DNA from 3 places in the Qipengyuania sp. JC766 genome. Region 2 is predicted to be linked to each of the others. Evidence: predicted binding sites of a transcription regulator. Region 2 holds the regulator's gene; each other region holds the start of a gene.
What was found. Region 2 encodes LexA, which represses DNA repair genes until DNA is damaged. Its sites were predicted from a motif close to GTTCCNCNCTTGTTCT; they were not measured.
Positions count from the first base shown of each region.

Region 1 (5,244 bases), 260 kb from region 2:
GGCGCGGTTTTCCATGCTCGGCAGGAGCGGCTGCTGCGTGGTGTTCTGCAGCGCGATCGCGAATTTGCCCGGCTGGCCTTCTTCCTGCGCCAGCTGCGCGGCGGACTGGATGTCGGATTCCGACAGGCCGGCCAGTTCGGCGCGGGTGTCGAAGAAGACGGTCTGCTCGCTCATCGCGTTACGGGCCTGCTGCCCGAACTCGGTGGTGATGGTGGACAGTTCCGTGTTGATGGCTTTCACCCGCTCGCGCTCGGCGTCGGTCAGCAGGGCACCGGCGTGGACCATGTTCTCGTAGGTCGTCTCGAGCAGCTTGGCGTCCTCGCGCGTCATGCTCATCGCGGCGCGGTTGTCGTACACCGCCTTGACCCGCGCGAAGAGCTCCGGGTTCAGCGTGATGGAGTCACCATGCGCCGACAGCTTGGGGCTGATGTCGGTGTTGATCGCGTCGAGGCGTTCGTTGGTATTGGTGCCGGTAAGGGCGAAGAACACCCGGCTGACCCGGCCGAGCATCCGGCCCGACTTTTCCAGTGCCACGATCGTGTTGTCGAAGGTGGGCGCGGCGGGATTGTCGATGATCGCCTGCACTTCGGCCTTCTGGATGGCCATGCCCTGCTCGAAGGCCGGGACATAATCGTCCTCGGAAATCTGGCGGAAGTCCGGCGCGAGAAAGGGCAGGTCGCTGTCCTGCGCGAAATAGCCCGTGCCTTCGGGGATGTCGGCCTGCGCCAGTTCGTCGGACGCTTCGCCGAGCGTCTCCGCCATCGCGGCTTCGTTATCCATCGTGGTGCATCCTGCCATCAGGGCGCTGGCGGCAACGGCCGCGAACAATTGGGTTTTCATGGTTTCTCCGGTCGAAAATCTGTGAGTGCGTATGATTTTCCATGTAGCAGACAGCATCTGAACGGGAGATTGGTTGCAATTGCAAGCATCTCCCGCCCGCTGCCGGTTTCGGCTGGCCGCCCCTGTCGGGGGAAGGGTCAGGCGGTGGTGCGGGTATCGCCGTATTCGTTGTGCGCGAAGATCTGCGCGCGCCGGTCGCTGCGATGTTCCAGTCCGCCGAACACCGTGCCCTTGGCTGATGTGTAATCGAGTTCCGCCGCAATGGCGGCGTGGTCCCGCGTGTCGATCGCTGCGTTCAGCCTCGGGCTGTCTTCCGCGTCGAGCTTCCCGATCCCGACATTGTAGGCAAGGTCGACCAAGGCATCGAATTCATGCTGATAGAGAGGCATGTCGCCGACCAGTTCGCGGACCCCTTGTGCCGCCTTCTCGGCATCCTGTCTCAGCAGGCGCATGGCATGATCCTTCGTGATCGTATCGCCGATCCGCAGTCCCTCGTCCGGCAGCACCAGATGGCCTGCTCCCACCAGCGGGTTCCCGATCACACTGGAATAGACTGTCAGTTCCATCCCCTCTTCGGCGACGATCGCGTCGAGCAGTTCGGGACTGGGCGACAGCTTGCTGGCGTGGACCCGGAAGTTTTCGGCATCCACCATGGTCGTATCGCCGGACACCGGCGCATGGTTGAACGGGACCGCGCTGTTCGCGGCCACGGTCATAGCAGCACCACCGACCAGCATGGCCGCCCGTGTCCGTTTGGACGGGCGCGCAGGTCCGGATCGCTCCCGGCGTGCCATACGGCGCGCGCCGAAACCGACTGCGAACTTGCGCGGTTCGTCCTTCACCCGGCGCAAGGCCCGCCTGACGGTCTCTCTCTTGCGCCGGCGCGCGCCTTGCGCGCTCGTGGCCGTGCGGCTCTGGCTGGCGTGCAGACTGGCGAGGCGTCGGGCGGATTGCGGGGTCATGGTACTCCTGTTGCGTTTGACGGGCACGCAAACAGTCGGCGCGACCGCCGTTCAGTGTATCAACGGGTCAGGGCACGCCATCGGTCCACGACTCGTCGTGTCCACGATGCGGCTCCGCGACCCCGCAACTGCGGACCCGCTATTCCTCGGGGACCGAGTCCATGTCGAACGCGCGGTTTTCCAAGGCCGGGTCTTCCAATGCGCGGACGAGCACGGCGGCCACGTCGCCGCGATGCGCCTTGCCGGATTTCTCGACTTCCTCGCCCAGGCGAATGCGCCGGTGCCCGTCTTCCTGCGTCAGCGAGACCGGGCGGATGATCGAATAGGCGAGCTCGCTTTCGACCAGATGCACATCGGCGTCGTGCTTGGCCTTGAGATAGTGGTGCAGGTCGCTGTCGGGATCGGGATCGTCCGCGCCGATGGAGCTCAGCATGACGAACTTGTTCACGCCCGCGGCCTGCGCCGCATCGACCAGCGCGATGGCGCCGTCACGGTCGATCGTGTCGGTCATGTCGGGCCCGGTTGAACTGCCCGATCCCGCTGCGAAGATAACCGCGTCCATGCCTTTGCAGGCGTCTTGCGGGAGATCGGCGAGGTCGCCCTGCCGGGTCTCGCAATCGTCGGGCAGGACGCTGGTGTCGGAGCTTTCGCGAACCAGCGCCACGGGGGAGTGTCCTTCGTCCTGCAACTGGCGCACGACGCGTTGACCTGTGTGGCCGGTGGCACCGGCGATGAGTACTTTCATGGCGGAATTCCTTGCATGTCTGCCGCGACGTCTGGGTGTCGGCGGCCTCTGCCCGTTCGACGCGCGGGGCGCCGAGCCGTTCCGCAAGCGCGGGGGACCTTTGCGGATGGACGCCGCATCACCACATGGCGCGAGGACCGGCGCGACGGAACCACGCAAGGCATCCGTGCGCTGTGACACAAGCGGCCGTCCCGGCGCTTGACATCACGGAACACAAACGGAACACGGCCCCTATGGCACTTACCAAGATCAGCGTCCGCGGGGCGCGCGAACACAACCTCAAGGGTGTGGACATCGACCTGCCGCGCGACAGCCTGATCGTGATCACCGGGCTTTCCGGCTCCGGCAAGTCGAGCCTCGCGTTCGATACCATCTATGCCGAGGGGCAGCGGCGCTACGTGGAATCGCTCAGTGCCTATGCACGCCAGTTCCTCGAGATGATGCAGAAGCCCGATGTCGAGCATATCGACGGGCTTTCGCCGGCCATCTCGATCGAGCAGAAGACGACCAGTCGCAATCCGCGTTCGACCGTGGCGACCGTGACCGAAATCTACGACTACATGCGCCTGCTGTGGGCGCGGGTGGGCGTGCCCTATTCCCCCGCGACCGGCCTGCCGATCGAGGCGCAGACAGTGTCCAACATGGTCGACCGGGTGATGGCCCTGCCGGAAGGCACGCGCCTCTATCTGCTCGCGCCGGTGGTGCGCGGGCGCAAGGGCGAATACCGGCGCGAACTGGCCGAGTGGCAGAAAGCGGGCTTCACCCGCGTGCGCATCGACGGAGAGCTCTACCCGATCGAGGAGGCGCCGGCGCTCGACAAGAAGTTCAAGCACGACATCGAGGTCGTGGTCGATCGCCTGGCGGTGAAGGAAGGGCTGGAAACGCGGCTGGCCGACAGTTTCGAGACCGCGCTCAAGCTCGCCGACGGTCTGGCCTATGTGGACCTGGCGGACGGCGTGGTGCCGGGCCGGGAGGACGAGGGCGAGAGCGGCGGTGCGATGAAAGGGGCGGGCATCCCCGCCAACCGGATCGTGTTTTCCGAACGCTTCTCCTGCCCGGTATCGGGTTTCACCATCGAGGAAATCGAGCCGCGCCTGTTCTCGTTCAACGCGCCGCAGGGGGCCTGCCCGACCTGCGACGGGATCGGCGAGAAACAGCTGTTCGACCCGCAGCTGGTAGTCCCGAACGAGGCGCTCAGCCTCAAGAAGGGCGCGGTGGTGCCCTGGGCCAAGTCCAACCCGCCCAGTCCCTATTACATGCAGGTGCTGCAATCGCTGGCGGGCGAGTACGGCTTCGACCTGACGACGCCCTGGAGCGAGCTGAGCGAGGAGAACCGCGACGTCATCCTCCACGGCACTAAGGGCAAGCGCGTGCCGCTGACCTTCAAGGACGGACGCAAGCAGTACACCGTCAACAAGCCGTTCGAAGGCGTCATCGGCAACCTCAACCGCCGGATGCTGCAGACCGAAAGCGCCTGGATGCGCGAGGAGCTGTCCAAGTTCCAGACCGCGCAGCCGTGCGAGACCTGTGGCGGCAAGCGCCTGAACGAAAAGGCGCTGGCAGTGAAGATCCCGGGGCCGTCAGGCGTCACCGACATCGCCACGCCCACTAAGATGAGCGTCGCCGACGCGCGCGCATGGTTCCTTGGCCTGCCGGAGCACCTGAACGACACGCAGGGCCAGATCGCCAAGGCCATCCTCAAGGAAATCAACGAGCGGCTGGGCTTCCTCGACAATGTCGGGCTCGACTACCTCAACCTCGACCGGACCAGCGGCACGCTGTCGGGCGGGGAAAGCCAGCGCATCCGCCTCGCCAGCCAGATCGGCAGCGGCCTTTCCGGCGTGCTCTACGTGCTGGACGAGCCCAGCATCGGCCTGCACCAGCGCGACAACGACCGGCTGCTGGAAACGCTGAAGCGCCTGCGCGATCTCGGCAACACGGTGATCGTGGTCGAGCATGACGAGGACGCGATCCGCGCCGCCGACCACGTGGTGGACCTCGGCCCCGGCGCCGGCGTGCGCGGGGGCGAGGTGGTGGCGCAGGGCACGCTGAAGCAGGTGCTGAAGGCGAAGAACTCGCTCACCGCGGACTATTTGACCGGGCGGCGCGAGATCGCGGTCCCGGCCAAGCGGCGCAAGGGCAACGGGCACAAGCTGACGGTCCACGGCGCGCGCGCCAACAACCTCGCCAACGTCACCGCCTCCCTGCCGCTGGGCACCTTCACCTGCATCACCGGCGTTTCGGGCAGCGGCAAGTCCAGCTTCACCATCGACACGCTCTATGCCTCGGCCGCGCGCACGCTGAACGGGGCGCGGGTGATCGCCGGCGCGCACGACAAGGTCACCGGCCTCGAATATTGCGACAAGGTGATCGAGATCGACCAGTCGCCCATCGGCCGCACCCCGCGCTCCAACCCGGCGACCTATACCGGCGCCTTCACCAACATCCGCGACTGGTTCGCCGGCCTGCCGGAGGCGCAGGCGCGCGGGTACAAGCCCGGCCGGTTCAGCTTCAACGTCAAGGGCGGCCGGTGCGAGGCGTGCCAGGGCGACGGGCTGATCAAGATCGAGATGCACTTCCTGCCCGACGTCTACGTCACCTGCGAGGAATGCGGCGGCAAGCGCTACAACCGCGAAACGCTGGAAGTGCGCTTCAAGGGCATGTCCATCGCCGACGTGCTGGACATGACGATCGAGG
Region 1 covers NZ_JBFEFL010000001.1:355,654-360,897, forward strand. The annotation lists gene AB1K63_RS01805 (M3 family metallopeptidase) at 1-840, opposite strand, end outside; gene AB1K63_RS01810 (lysozyme) at 978-1,802, opposite strand; gene AB1K63_RS01815 (SDR family oxidoreductase) at 1,942-2,547, opposite strand; gene uvrA (excinuclease ABC subunit UvrA) at 2,781-5,244, shown strand, end outside.
Region 1: uvrA (excinuclease ABC subunit UvrA) is a predicted target of LexA. The motif match lies at 2,756-2,771, and genes of this name have one in related genera.

Region 2 (5,244 bases):
TCGTCCGCGGCGGGCTGATGCATGGCAAGACATCGGCCGTGACCCACCAGGGCAGCGGCGTCTTCACCGGCCTGCCCTCGCCCTTCATGGCGACCCGCTATCATTCTCTGGTGGTGGAAGACATTCCCGAGGTGCTGGAAGTGAACGCGACCAGCGAGACGCCCGGGCTGGACGGCACCAGCGTCATGGGTTTCCGCCACCGGACGCTCCCCATTCACGGCGTGCAGTTCCACCCCGAAAGCATCGCCACCGAACACGGCCACGCCCTGCTCGCCAATTTCCTGGCGATCTGCGGCAACGAAGCGAAGGACCCGGCATGAAGACGCTGCCGCTGGCGGTGCCGCACATGGACGAGGCGGAATCCGAAGAAGTCTTCGGCTGGATCCTTGATGGCGAAGCGAGCGAGGAGGAAATCGCCCGCTTCCTGCTCGCCATGACCGAACGCAGCGAGACGGCGGAGGAAATCGCCGGCGCCGCGCGGGCACTGCGCGCGCGCCTCATCCCGATCGAGGCACCCGAAGGCGCGGTCGATTGCTGCGGCACCGGCGGTGACGGGCACCATACGTTGAACGTCTCCACCGCGGTCAGCCTGGTCGTCGCGGCCTGCGGCGTGCCGGTCGCCAAGCACGGCAACCGGGCCGCCAGCAGCAAGTCGGGCGCGGCCGATACGCTCGAAGCGCTCGGCCTCGACATGGAAGCGGCGGGCCGCACGGCGGAGCGCACGCTGGCGGAAATCGGCATCTGCTTCCTGTTCGCGAAGAACCACCACCCGGCGATGGGCCGGATTCAGCCCATCCGGCAGCGGCTCGGCCGGCGGACGATCTTCAACCTGATGGGCCCGCTGTCGAACCCCGCGGGCGTCGAACGCCAGCTGATCGGCATCGCCCGCCCCGCCTATGTCCCGATCTACGCGCGCGCCAAGGCGAGCCTGGGCACCCAGCGCACCATGATCGTCTCGGGCGACGAAGGGCTGGATGAGCTGAGCCTTGCCGGCGGCAACGAGGTCGCTGACGTTCAGGGCAGCGAATTCGCCATGCGCCGGGTCGATGCCGGGATGGCCGGCCTCGAACACGCGCCGGTCGAGGCGATCCGCGGCGGGGACGCGGCGCACAACGCGCGGGCGCTCGTCGCGCTGCTCGACGGCGTGCCCGGCCCCTATCGCGATGCGGTCCTGTTCAATGCCGCCGCAACGCTGATCGTGGCAGGACGGACGGAGGACTGGAACACGGGCGCCTCCATGGCGTCGGAAGCCCTCGACAGCGGGCGCGCGCGCGATCTGCTGGCGCGCTGGATAGAGATGGTCGGATGAACAGGCTGGAAGAAATCTGCGCCGCGAAGCGCGAACTGGTCGCGGCGCGAAAGGCGCGCGCGACAATCGAGGACCTGGACCGGGCCGCACTTGCCGCCACCCCGCCGCGCGGATTTGCCGACGCCCTGGCGCAAAAATCGGCGGATGGCTTCGCGCTGATTGCGGAAATCAAGAAAGCTTCGCCTTCCAAGGGACTGATCCGGCCCGATTTTCGTCCGCACCAGCACGCGATGGATTATGCCGATGGCGGTGCGTCGTGCCTCTCCGTCCTGACCGACGAACCCTATTTCCAGGGTCATGACGATTACCTGATCGAAGCGCGCAAGAGCTGCGCCCTGCCGGTCCTGCGCAAGGATTTCATGGTCGATGCCTGGCAAATCGCGGAATCGCGCGCGCTGGGCGCGGACGCGGTCCTGCTGATCGTGGCGGCACTGTCCGATGGCGAACTGGCCGAATTCGAGGCGGCGGCGCTGGAGCGCGGCATGGACGTGCTGGTCGAAGTGCATGACGAGGCGGAGCTGGAGCGCGCCGCGCGTCTCAAATCGCGCCTCATCGGCATCAACAATCGCGACCTGCGTAGTTTCGAGACCGATCTGGGCACAAGCGAACGGCTGGCCGCGCGTGCGCCCGAGGACGCCATGCTGGTCGGGGAAAGCGGGATCGCAAGCCACGCCGACTGCGAGCGCTTGAGCCGGAGCGGCATCCGCTGCTTCCTCGTCGGCGAAAGCCTGATGCGGCAGGACGATGTCGCACAGGCGACCCGCGACCTGCTGAACGGATAGGCCTGTCCTACAGGGCGCGAAGCTGTCAGGATCAATCCATGAGCAAGCCCCTGCCCCGTCCCGTCTGCCCGCCGCAATTCCGGCCCTTCACGGCCGTCGGGTTTTGCCATCAGGACTGTGTCAACTCCGTCAACTTGGTTCAGCTTCGCTATGCCTGACCTGACTCACCTAGACGAATCGGGCGCGGCCCGGATGGTCGATATCGGCGGCAAGCCTGCGACCGGAAGGCGCGCCGTCGCCGGCGGTCGCATCCGGATGTCGGAGGCGGCGCTCGCCGCCATCCGCGACGGCAATACCGCAAAGGGGGACGTCCTCGCCACGGCGCGCATCGCAGGGATCATGGCGGCCAAGAAGACCGGCGACTTGATCCCGCTGTGCCACCCGCTCGCACTGGACAGCGTAACGGTCGACTTCGCGTTCGAGGACGGAGCGATCGCGGTCACCGCCACCGCCGCGCTGACCGGGCGCACGGGCGTGGAAATGGAAGCGATGACCGCTGTCTCGGTCGCGCTGCTGACGATCTACGACATGGCAAAGGCGATCGACCGGTCCATGACCATCGAGGCCATAAGGCTGTTCGAAAAGCATGGCGGCAAGTCCGGATCGTGGATTGCGGACGATGCGCCGGCGGGATGAAAGGGGAACGCCTGTTCCGCACTATCCACCCCGGAATGGCGGAAACGCTTGACCTAACCGAATTGGTTGCCTAATTGTTCTGCATTCGTTCGCGGTTTGCGGATGGATCGTAAAGGCAATCAAGGAGCCAAGGGCCCCATGTTGACGGCAAAGCAGCACGAGCTCATCCGTTTTATCCAGCAGCGGCTGGAAGAGACCGGCATTTCCCCCTCGTTCGAGGAAATGAAGGAAGCGCTCGACCTCAAGAGCAAGTCCGGCGTTCACCGGCTGATTTCCGCCTTGGAAGAGCGCGGCTTTATCCGTCGCCTGCCCAACCGGGCCCGCGCGCTGGAAATCCTCAAGCAGCCGGAAAACGTGACCGGGACGAAGACCGTCGCCGCCAACGACACGGCATCGGACGCGGTGGACCGGGCGACCACGCCGCCGGCGCGCATGCCGCAACCGGCGAACGACGTGATCGAGATCCCGCTGCACGGCCGCATCGCCGCCGGTGCGCCAATCGAGGCGATCGAAGGCCAGTCGAGCCTGCCGGTCCCCGCGGCGCTGCTCGGTCCGGGCGATCACTACGCGCTCGAGGTGTCGGGTGACTCGATGATCGAAGCGGGCATCTTCGATGGCGATTATGCGCTCGTGAAGCGGACCGACACCGCGCGGGACGGCGAGATCGTCGTCGCCCTGGTCGAGAACGAGGAAGCGACGCTCAAGTATTTGCGCCGCGACGGCGGGAATATCCGCCTCGATCCGGCGAATTCGAGCTACGAGCCGCAGGTCTACCACCCGGGCCAGGTGCAGGTGCAGGGCAAGCTCGCAGGCCTGCTGCGCCGCTATCACTGACGCGGCCGGATGACGGTCGGCGCGGCGGTCAGCGGAAGCTTTCGCCGCGCCACCATCCATGCGCGCCCTGCGTGTCGGCAACGGCGGAGTATGACGGCGTCGACAGGTCGATCGCGAGGCCGCCCTCCTCCGCCAGCATCTTGCGGTCGGCCTTGAGCCAGCGCGGACGGCAGGAGCGCGGCAGCCAGCGGTCCGCCACCACGATATCGGCCCGCTCGCACGCCGCCGCCAGTGCCCGTTCCTCGATGATGTTGCGGCTGCGCGCCATCAGGATCGACCAGCTTCGCCCGGCTCGCTCGAGCGTGATGACGCAGAAATCCGGACTGCACTCGGCATTCTCCCATTCGGCCAGCGGAACCGGCTCGCCGTCGAGACCCGCGAGTTCGTTGAAATTGTCCTTCGCATAGTCGCTGCGCGTGTCGCGCAGCATCAGCAGCCGCTCGCCCTCGCCCGCGATTCCGACATGCCGTCCGTCGTTTGAGATCAGCAGGTCCGGTGCAGGCTTCAGCGCGTAAAGCATGGCCGCGAGGCCCGCCGGAACGAGCCCGAGCAACCGCGCCCTCCCCTTCCACAGTGCCAGCCACAACCCGCCCGCGACGAACAGCATCAGCAGGCCGCGCCCCATGTCCGGCATCAGCTTGACCGAGCCCGGCTGGTCGGCCGTCCAGTGCGCGATCGCCAGCAGCAGGTCGAGCGACTTGCCCGCCAGCCACCAGAACGGCGCGCCCAGCCCCACGAGGTCTGCGAACAGCGCCAGCGCGATCAGCGGCATGGAGCCGAAAGTGACCAGCGGGATCGCGAAGACATTGGCGAAGGCGCCGTACACGCCGGCCCGGTGGAAATGCGACAGGACGATCGGCATCAGCGCAATCTCGATCACCAGCCCCGTCACCAGCAGCATCACCGCCTTGCGCCCGGTCGATGCCAGCCAGCCTTCCTCGCGTGGCGCCAAGAACGCCTTGACCGGCGCGCTGTTGTGAAGCGCCACGATCGCCAGAACGGCGGAAAAGCTCAGCTGGAAGCTCGGGCCGACCAGCGTCTCGGGCCAGACCAGCAGGATGATGAAGGCAGCCACCGCGACCATGCGCATCGACAGCGCCTCGCGCCCCATGGCGAGCGCGATCAGGACCAGCAGGGCCCCGACGCAGCTGCGCACCGTCGGTACTTCCGCGCCCGTCAGCAAGGTGTAGCCGACACCTGCGAGCGCGCCGATCGCCGCCGCCATCAACGGCAGGCGGACCCGCAGGGCGAGCCAGGGCCACAGCGCAAGCAGCTTCAGCGCCAGCAGATAGGCCGCCGCTATCACCGCGCTCACATGCAGCCCGCTGATGGAAAGCAGGTGCGTCAGCCCGGCATCGCGCATCGCTTCCTCGTCCGCCTCGGATATCGCGCCCCGGTCGCCGCTCGCGAAAGCCGCCGCGATGGTGCCGGGCGACGCGCCAAGCTGCGAGCGGACATGGCTCGCCAGGTACCGCTGCACTTGCGCCAGCCCGTCCGCCGCGCCTGCCCCCTCCACGATCTCGATCTTTCCGATGGCGGCGCCGGTCGCGGCCAGACCTTCGAACCAGGCCCGCCGGGCGAAATCGTAGGAGCCCGGGAGCATGGGCGGCGCCGGCGGCATAAGGCGCGCCCGCAGGCGAATGACGACACCTTCGCGCAGGCCCGGCGCAGCCATGGCCAGCG
Region 2 covers NZ_JBFEFL010000001.1:618,301-623,544, reverse strand. The annotation lists gene AB1K63_RS03060 (aminodeoxychorismate/anthranilate synthase component II) at 1-320, shown strand, start outside; gene trpD (anthranilate phosphoribosyltransferase) at 317-1,309, shown strand; gene trpC (indole-3-glycerol phosphate synthase TrpC) at 1,306-2,091, shown strand; gene moaC (cyclic pyranopterin monophosphate synthase MoaC) at 2,242-2,727, shown strand; gene lexA (transcriptional repressor LexA) at 2,866-3,561, shown strand; gene AB1K63_RS03035 (ComEC/Rec2 family competence protein) at 3,590-5,244, opposite strand, start outside.

Region 3 (5,244 bases), 230 kb from region 2:
GCGCGGACTACGTCGCGCTCTACGACGAGCAGGTCGGCAGCATCGACATGCAGGGCTGGGTCACCCTGACCAACCGCACCGGCACCACATTCTTCGATGCGGACACGCTGCTGGTCGCCGGCAACCCGAATTATTCGGGACGCAACAACACGCGCAGCATCAGCCGCGTGGGCACCGAAAGCGCCGATCGCGAGCAGGTGGGCGAATACTATCTCTACCCGATCGACGGGCGCACGACGATCGCCAACCAGCAGACCAAGCAGGTCAGTTTCCTCGACGTGCAGGGCGTAGCCGCGAACAAGGTGTACAGCCGGACGGTGAACTGGCTGGCGAACGACAGCCAGCCGGTCAACGTATCGAGCGAGATCGCCTTCTCGTCCTCGCGCGATGGCGGGCTGGGCGATGCGCTGCCTGCGGGAACGGTGCGCTTCTACCAGCGGGACCGCGAGGGGAACCCGCAATTCATCGGCGAGAATTCGATTGGCCACACGCCCATGGGCAGCGAAATGTCGCTGCGCACGGGTGACGCCTTCGACGTACTCGTCCAGGCCGAGGTCGAGAAGCGCGAACGCATCACCGCGGACGAATACGAACGGTCCTCGCGCTCGCGCATCATCCAGGACGGACAGGTGGTCGCGACGATCGAGAACGAGCGCGCCGTCACCTACTGGCGCACGACGATGCGCTACACCTTCACCAATGCCAAATCGACGCCTGTCGAGGTGGAACTGCTGCAGGCCGGACTGGACCAGGGATGGTGGACGCGCGACTACCGCGTGGTGGCCGAGGACCTGACCGGGACGCAGATCAACACCGACGAGCGCAAATGGACTGTTCCGGTTCCCGCCAACGGGCGCCGGGAATTCCGCGTCATCTTCGAAACCAAGTACTGAGGCCGCGCGGCATGCGCTGGCTGTCAGCCTCCCTCGTGCTCCCCATCGCGGCGTGCCTTGCCGCACCGGCGGCCGCGCAATCGCGGGCGGCGGTCGACGCTTCGGCACCGGACGATCTTTCGGTCACCGTCTATCGCGATCCGCAGCGTGGCGAGTTCGACGAGATGAATCGCGACTGGCCCGAAGGGTTCGCGATGATCAGCGAGACGCGGACCGTCACCCTGCCGCCCGGGGAATCGACGATCCGCTTCGAAGGAGTGGCGGAAGGCATGGTCGCGGTGACCGCCATCGTCACCGGGCTTCCCGGCGGCACGATCGAGAAGAACCGCAACGCGGAACTGCTGAGCCCCGGCGCGCTGGTCAACGGGACGCTGGGCAACCGCGTGCGCATCACGCGGACCAACCCCGGCACGGGAGAGCAGGAGACAGAGCGTGCGATCGTGCGCACGCGGGCGGACGGCGGACTGGTGCTCCAGACGGACGCGGGTTTCGAAGCGGTGAGCTGTTCCGGACTGCCGGAAAAGCTCACGTTCGACCGGGTCCCGGCAGGGCTCTCCGCACGCCCGGTCTTTTCGATCGACACCCGCGATCCGGCCGGTGGCACCTATACCATCGTGCTGACCTACCTCGCCTGGGGCTTCGACTGGGACGCGCACTATGTCGCGCGGCTCGGCGACAGCGGGGCGAACGGCAAGACCTATTTCGACCTCCTGAGCTGGCTGACCATCCTCAACGACAACGGCCAGAGCTTCGAGGATGCGAACCTCATGGCGGTGGCCGGCACGCTCAACGTCGAGAGCGATTTCGAAGGACTGGCCGATCCGCCCGAGGCGCCGCCGCTCCGCCTGCTGTGCTATCCGCTGGGCAGTACGGCACTGGGCACGCCGGTGAGCCAGCTCGTCCCGCCACCGCCGCCTCCTCCTCCGATGGCCATGGCGGCGCCGATGGCCGATTACTCGGACATGGAGCAATCGATCGTCGTCACCGGTTCGCGCGTCTTGCGCGAGGAACTGGCCATGGTCGCGAGCGAGGAACAGCTCGGCGATCTCAAATTGTATCGCATCCCCGAGCGGGTGACGGTCAGCGCGCAGGGCCAGAAGCAGATCGCCTTTCTCAACCGCCAGCGGATCGAAGGCGAGTTCGTCTACGAACTGGGCTGCGATCTGGGCGGCTGGGTGGTCACGAACACGGACGACTGGGACGAGGACGACGACGGGCCGGAGCTCGAGTCCACCCGCCTGTTGCTGGAGACGGTCAATGATGAGGATCACGGCCTCGGCGTAGCTCTGCCACAGGGCGGGGTGACGGTATTCGAGCCGAGCTCGCGCGGTCCCCTGCTGATAGCCGAGGAGCGTTTCCGCGATTATGCCGTGACACAGGACGTGGAACTGGAACTCGCCTCCGAGAGCTGGAGCGTGCGCGGGGTGTGCGGACTGGTGTCCGAAGCGGAAGGCGACCGGCTGGAAGAAGGCGAATGGGCCGGCGCGCGGGCCCGCCTCGTGAACGTCGGCAGCCGTCCCGCGACGGTCAGGCTGCGGCTGGGCTGGGCCGGCGACTACGAATACCGGACCGGCCGACGCAAGCCGCGCCTGAAGGACGGCGAATACGTGATCGAGGTCGAGGTCGGGGCGGGGGAGACGCGGGATTTCGATTTTCGCGCGCGCGATTCGGACACCGAGGACAGCTGACGCCCGCTTGCCCGGAAACTAATTTTCGTTCCCCTCTTGTTCCGAAAGAACAAAGCGGATACATACGCCACAGTTGATGATCGGGGCATCGCCCCTTGGCACAATGAGGAGGCGTGTGACATGGCGGCACAACTGAAGCTGGTAGACAAGGAATCCAACGTGGACCGTCAAAAGGCGCTCGACGCCGCACTCGCGCAGATTGACCGCGCATTCGGCAAGGGTTCGGCGATGAAGCTGGGCCAGAAGGAAGCGATGAATGTGGAGGCGATCTCCACCGGATCGCTCGGTCTCGATATTGCGCTCGGCGTGGGCGGGCTGCCCAAGGGTCGCGTGATCGAGGTGTACGGGCCGGAAAGCTCGGGGAAAACGACCCTGGCGCTGCACGCCATCGCCGAAGCGCAGAAGGCTGGCGGAACCGCAGCGTTCGTCGATGCCGAGCACGCGCTCGATCCGGTTTACGCCAAGGCGCTGGGCGTCGATATCGACGAGCTTATCGTGTCCCAGCCCGACACCGGTGAGCAGGCGCTGGAAATCACCGACACGCTGGTTCGGTCCAATGCGATCGACATCCTGGTGGTCGACTCGGTCGCCGCACTGGTGCCGCGCGCCGAGATCGAGGGCGAGATGGGCGACAGCCATGTCGGCCTGCAGGCCCGCCTGATGAGCCAGAGCCTGCGCAAGCTGACCGGCTCCATCAACCGCTCGAAGTGCATGGTCATCTTCATCAATCAGCTGCGCATGAAGATCGGCGTGATGTACGGTAACCCGGAGACGACGACCGGCGGCAACGCGCTGAAATTCTACGCTTCAGTACGCCTCGACATTCGCCGCACCGGCCAGATCAAGGATCGTGACGAAATCATCGGCAACTCGACCCGCGTCAAGGTGGTCAAGAACAAGGTGGCGCCCCCGTTCAAGCAGGTCGAATTCGACATCATGTACGGCGAAGGCATCAGCAAGATCGGCGAGATCCTCGACCTCGGCGTGAAGGCCGGGATCGTCGAGAAATCCGGTTCCTGGTTCTCCTACGACAGCATCCGCATCGGCCAGGGCCGCGAGAACGCGAAGGTCTGGCTGAAGGAAAATCCAGAAATGTGCGACAAGCTGGAAGCCGCCATCCGCGGCCGGACCGACGAAGTCGCGGAGGAAATGATGACGGGTCCGGACGCGGAAGACTGACATCCATTACCTCGAGCGGGCCGTATCCGACCTCCGTCCCGATTTCGGGATGCGGCCCGGAACACGGAAAACCGGCGTGCCGCACTCGACCGCGGCGCGCCGGTTTTTCGTTTCCGCGAGAGGCGCCCGCGCCGGAGCGGTTCGGATATCAATGGTCAAACGCATCATCCTTGGCCATAGCGCGTCCTCCATCGGCGCAGGGGGGTGCAATGACGGGACGAAACGAATGGCAGGGCCGTGTCGGCGAAAGCTGGGCGGATGAATGGCGCAGGACCGACCGGTCTTTCGGCGGACTGACGGACCGCTTGCTGGAGGTCGCGAATGCGAGACCTTTCCGGCAGGCGCTTGATATCGGATGCGGCGCAGGCGAGGTGTCCCTCGCTCTTGCCCGCGCCAATCCGCGCGCGAACGTGGTCGGCATCGATGTAAGCGAAAAGCTCATCGAAATGGCGCGCGATCGCGGCGCATCGCTCGGCAATCTGGAATTCGTATCGGGGGACGCAGCGCGCTGGGAGGCCGCATCCGACCCGGCCGACCTGCTGGTCTCGCGCCACGGCGTCATGTTCTTCGACGATCCATACGCGGCCTTCGGGCAGCTGGCGCGTGGTGCCCATCCGGACGCCCGCCTCGTATTTTCCTGCTTCCGTGCGCGCGGGCTCAACCCTTGGGCGAGCGAGATTTCGCGGCTTCTCGGTTCGGCCGATACCGCGCCCGATCCGGAAGCGCCGGGTCCCTTCGCCTTTGCCGATCCCGCCCACGTCACGGGTATCCTGCGCGCGGCCGGATGGATCGACATCGGCATGACCGAGATCGATTACGCCTACGTGGCCGGTGCCGGAGACAATCCGGTTGCGGATGCTCTGGGCTTCGTCACGCGGATCGGTCCGGCCGCGTCGGCGATTCGCGATCTCGGGGAAGCAGAACGCGATCAGCTCATGATCCGGCTCCGGTCCCTGCTGGCCAGCTTCGCTGTGGAGGGCGTCGTGGCATTCCCTGCTGCCGCGTGGATCGTGACCGCGCGGCCCGGGGGACGTCGCTGATTGCCCATGCGTCTTGCCGCATCCGCGCGCAGGCCCTAATTCGCTGTCCATGCAATCGACCAACGATATCCGGCGCTCCTTCCTCGACTATTTCGGGGCCCACGATCATGCGGAGGTACCCAGCGCACCGCTGGTTCCCCACAACGATCCCACGCTCATGTTCGTCAATGCCGGCATGGTGCCGTTCAAGAACGTGTTCACCGGCCTCGAAACGGCACCGGCGCCGCGTGCGACCAGCAGCCAGAAATGCGTGCGCGCCGGCGGCAAGCACAACGATCTGGACAATGTGGGCTACACCGCACGGCACCACACGTTCTTCGAAATGCTCGGCAATTTCAGCTTCGGGGATTATTTCAAGGAACAGGCGATCCTGCATGCCTGGACCCTGCTGACAAGGGAATGGGGCCTCGACCCCGGCCGGTTGATGGCAACCGTCTATCACAC
Region 3 covers NZ_JBFEFL010000001.1:389,434-394,677, forward strand. The annotation lists gene AB1K63_RS01950 (DUF4139 domain-containing protein) at 1-893, shown strand, start outside; gene AB1K63_RS01955 (hypothetical protein) at 905-2,581, shown strand; gene recA (recombinase RecA) at 2,702-3,760, shown strand; gene AB1K63_RS01965 (class I SAM-dependent methyltransferase) at 3,970-4,800, shown strand; gene alaS (alanine--tRNA ligase) at 4,850-5,244, shown strand, end outside.
Region 3: recA (recombinase RecA) is a predicted target of LexA. The motif match lies at 2,609-2,624, and genes of this name have one in related genera.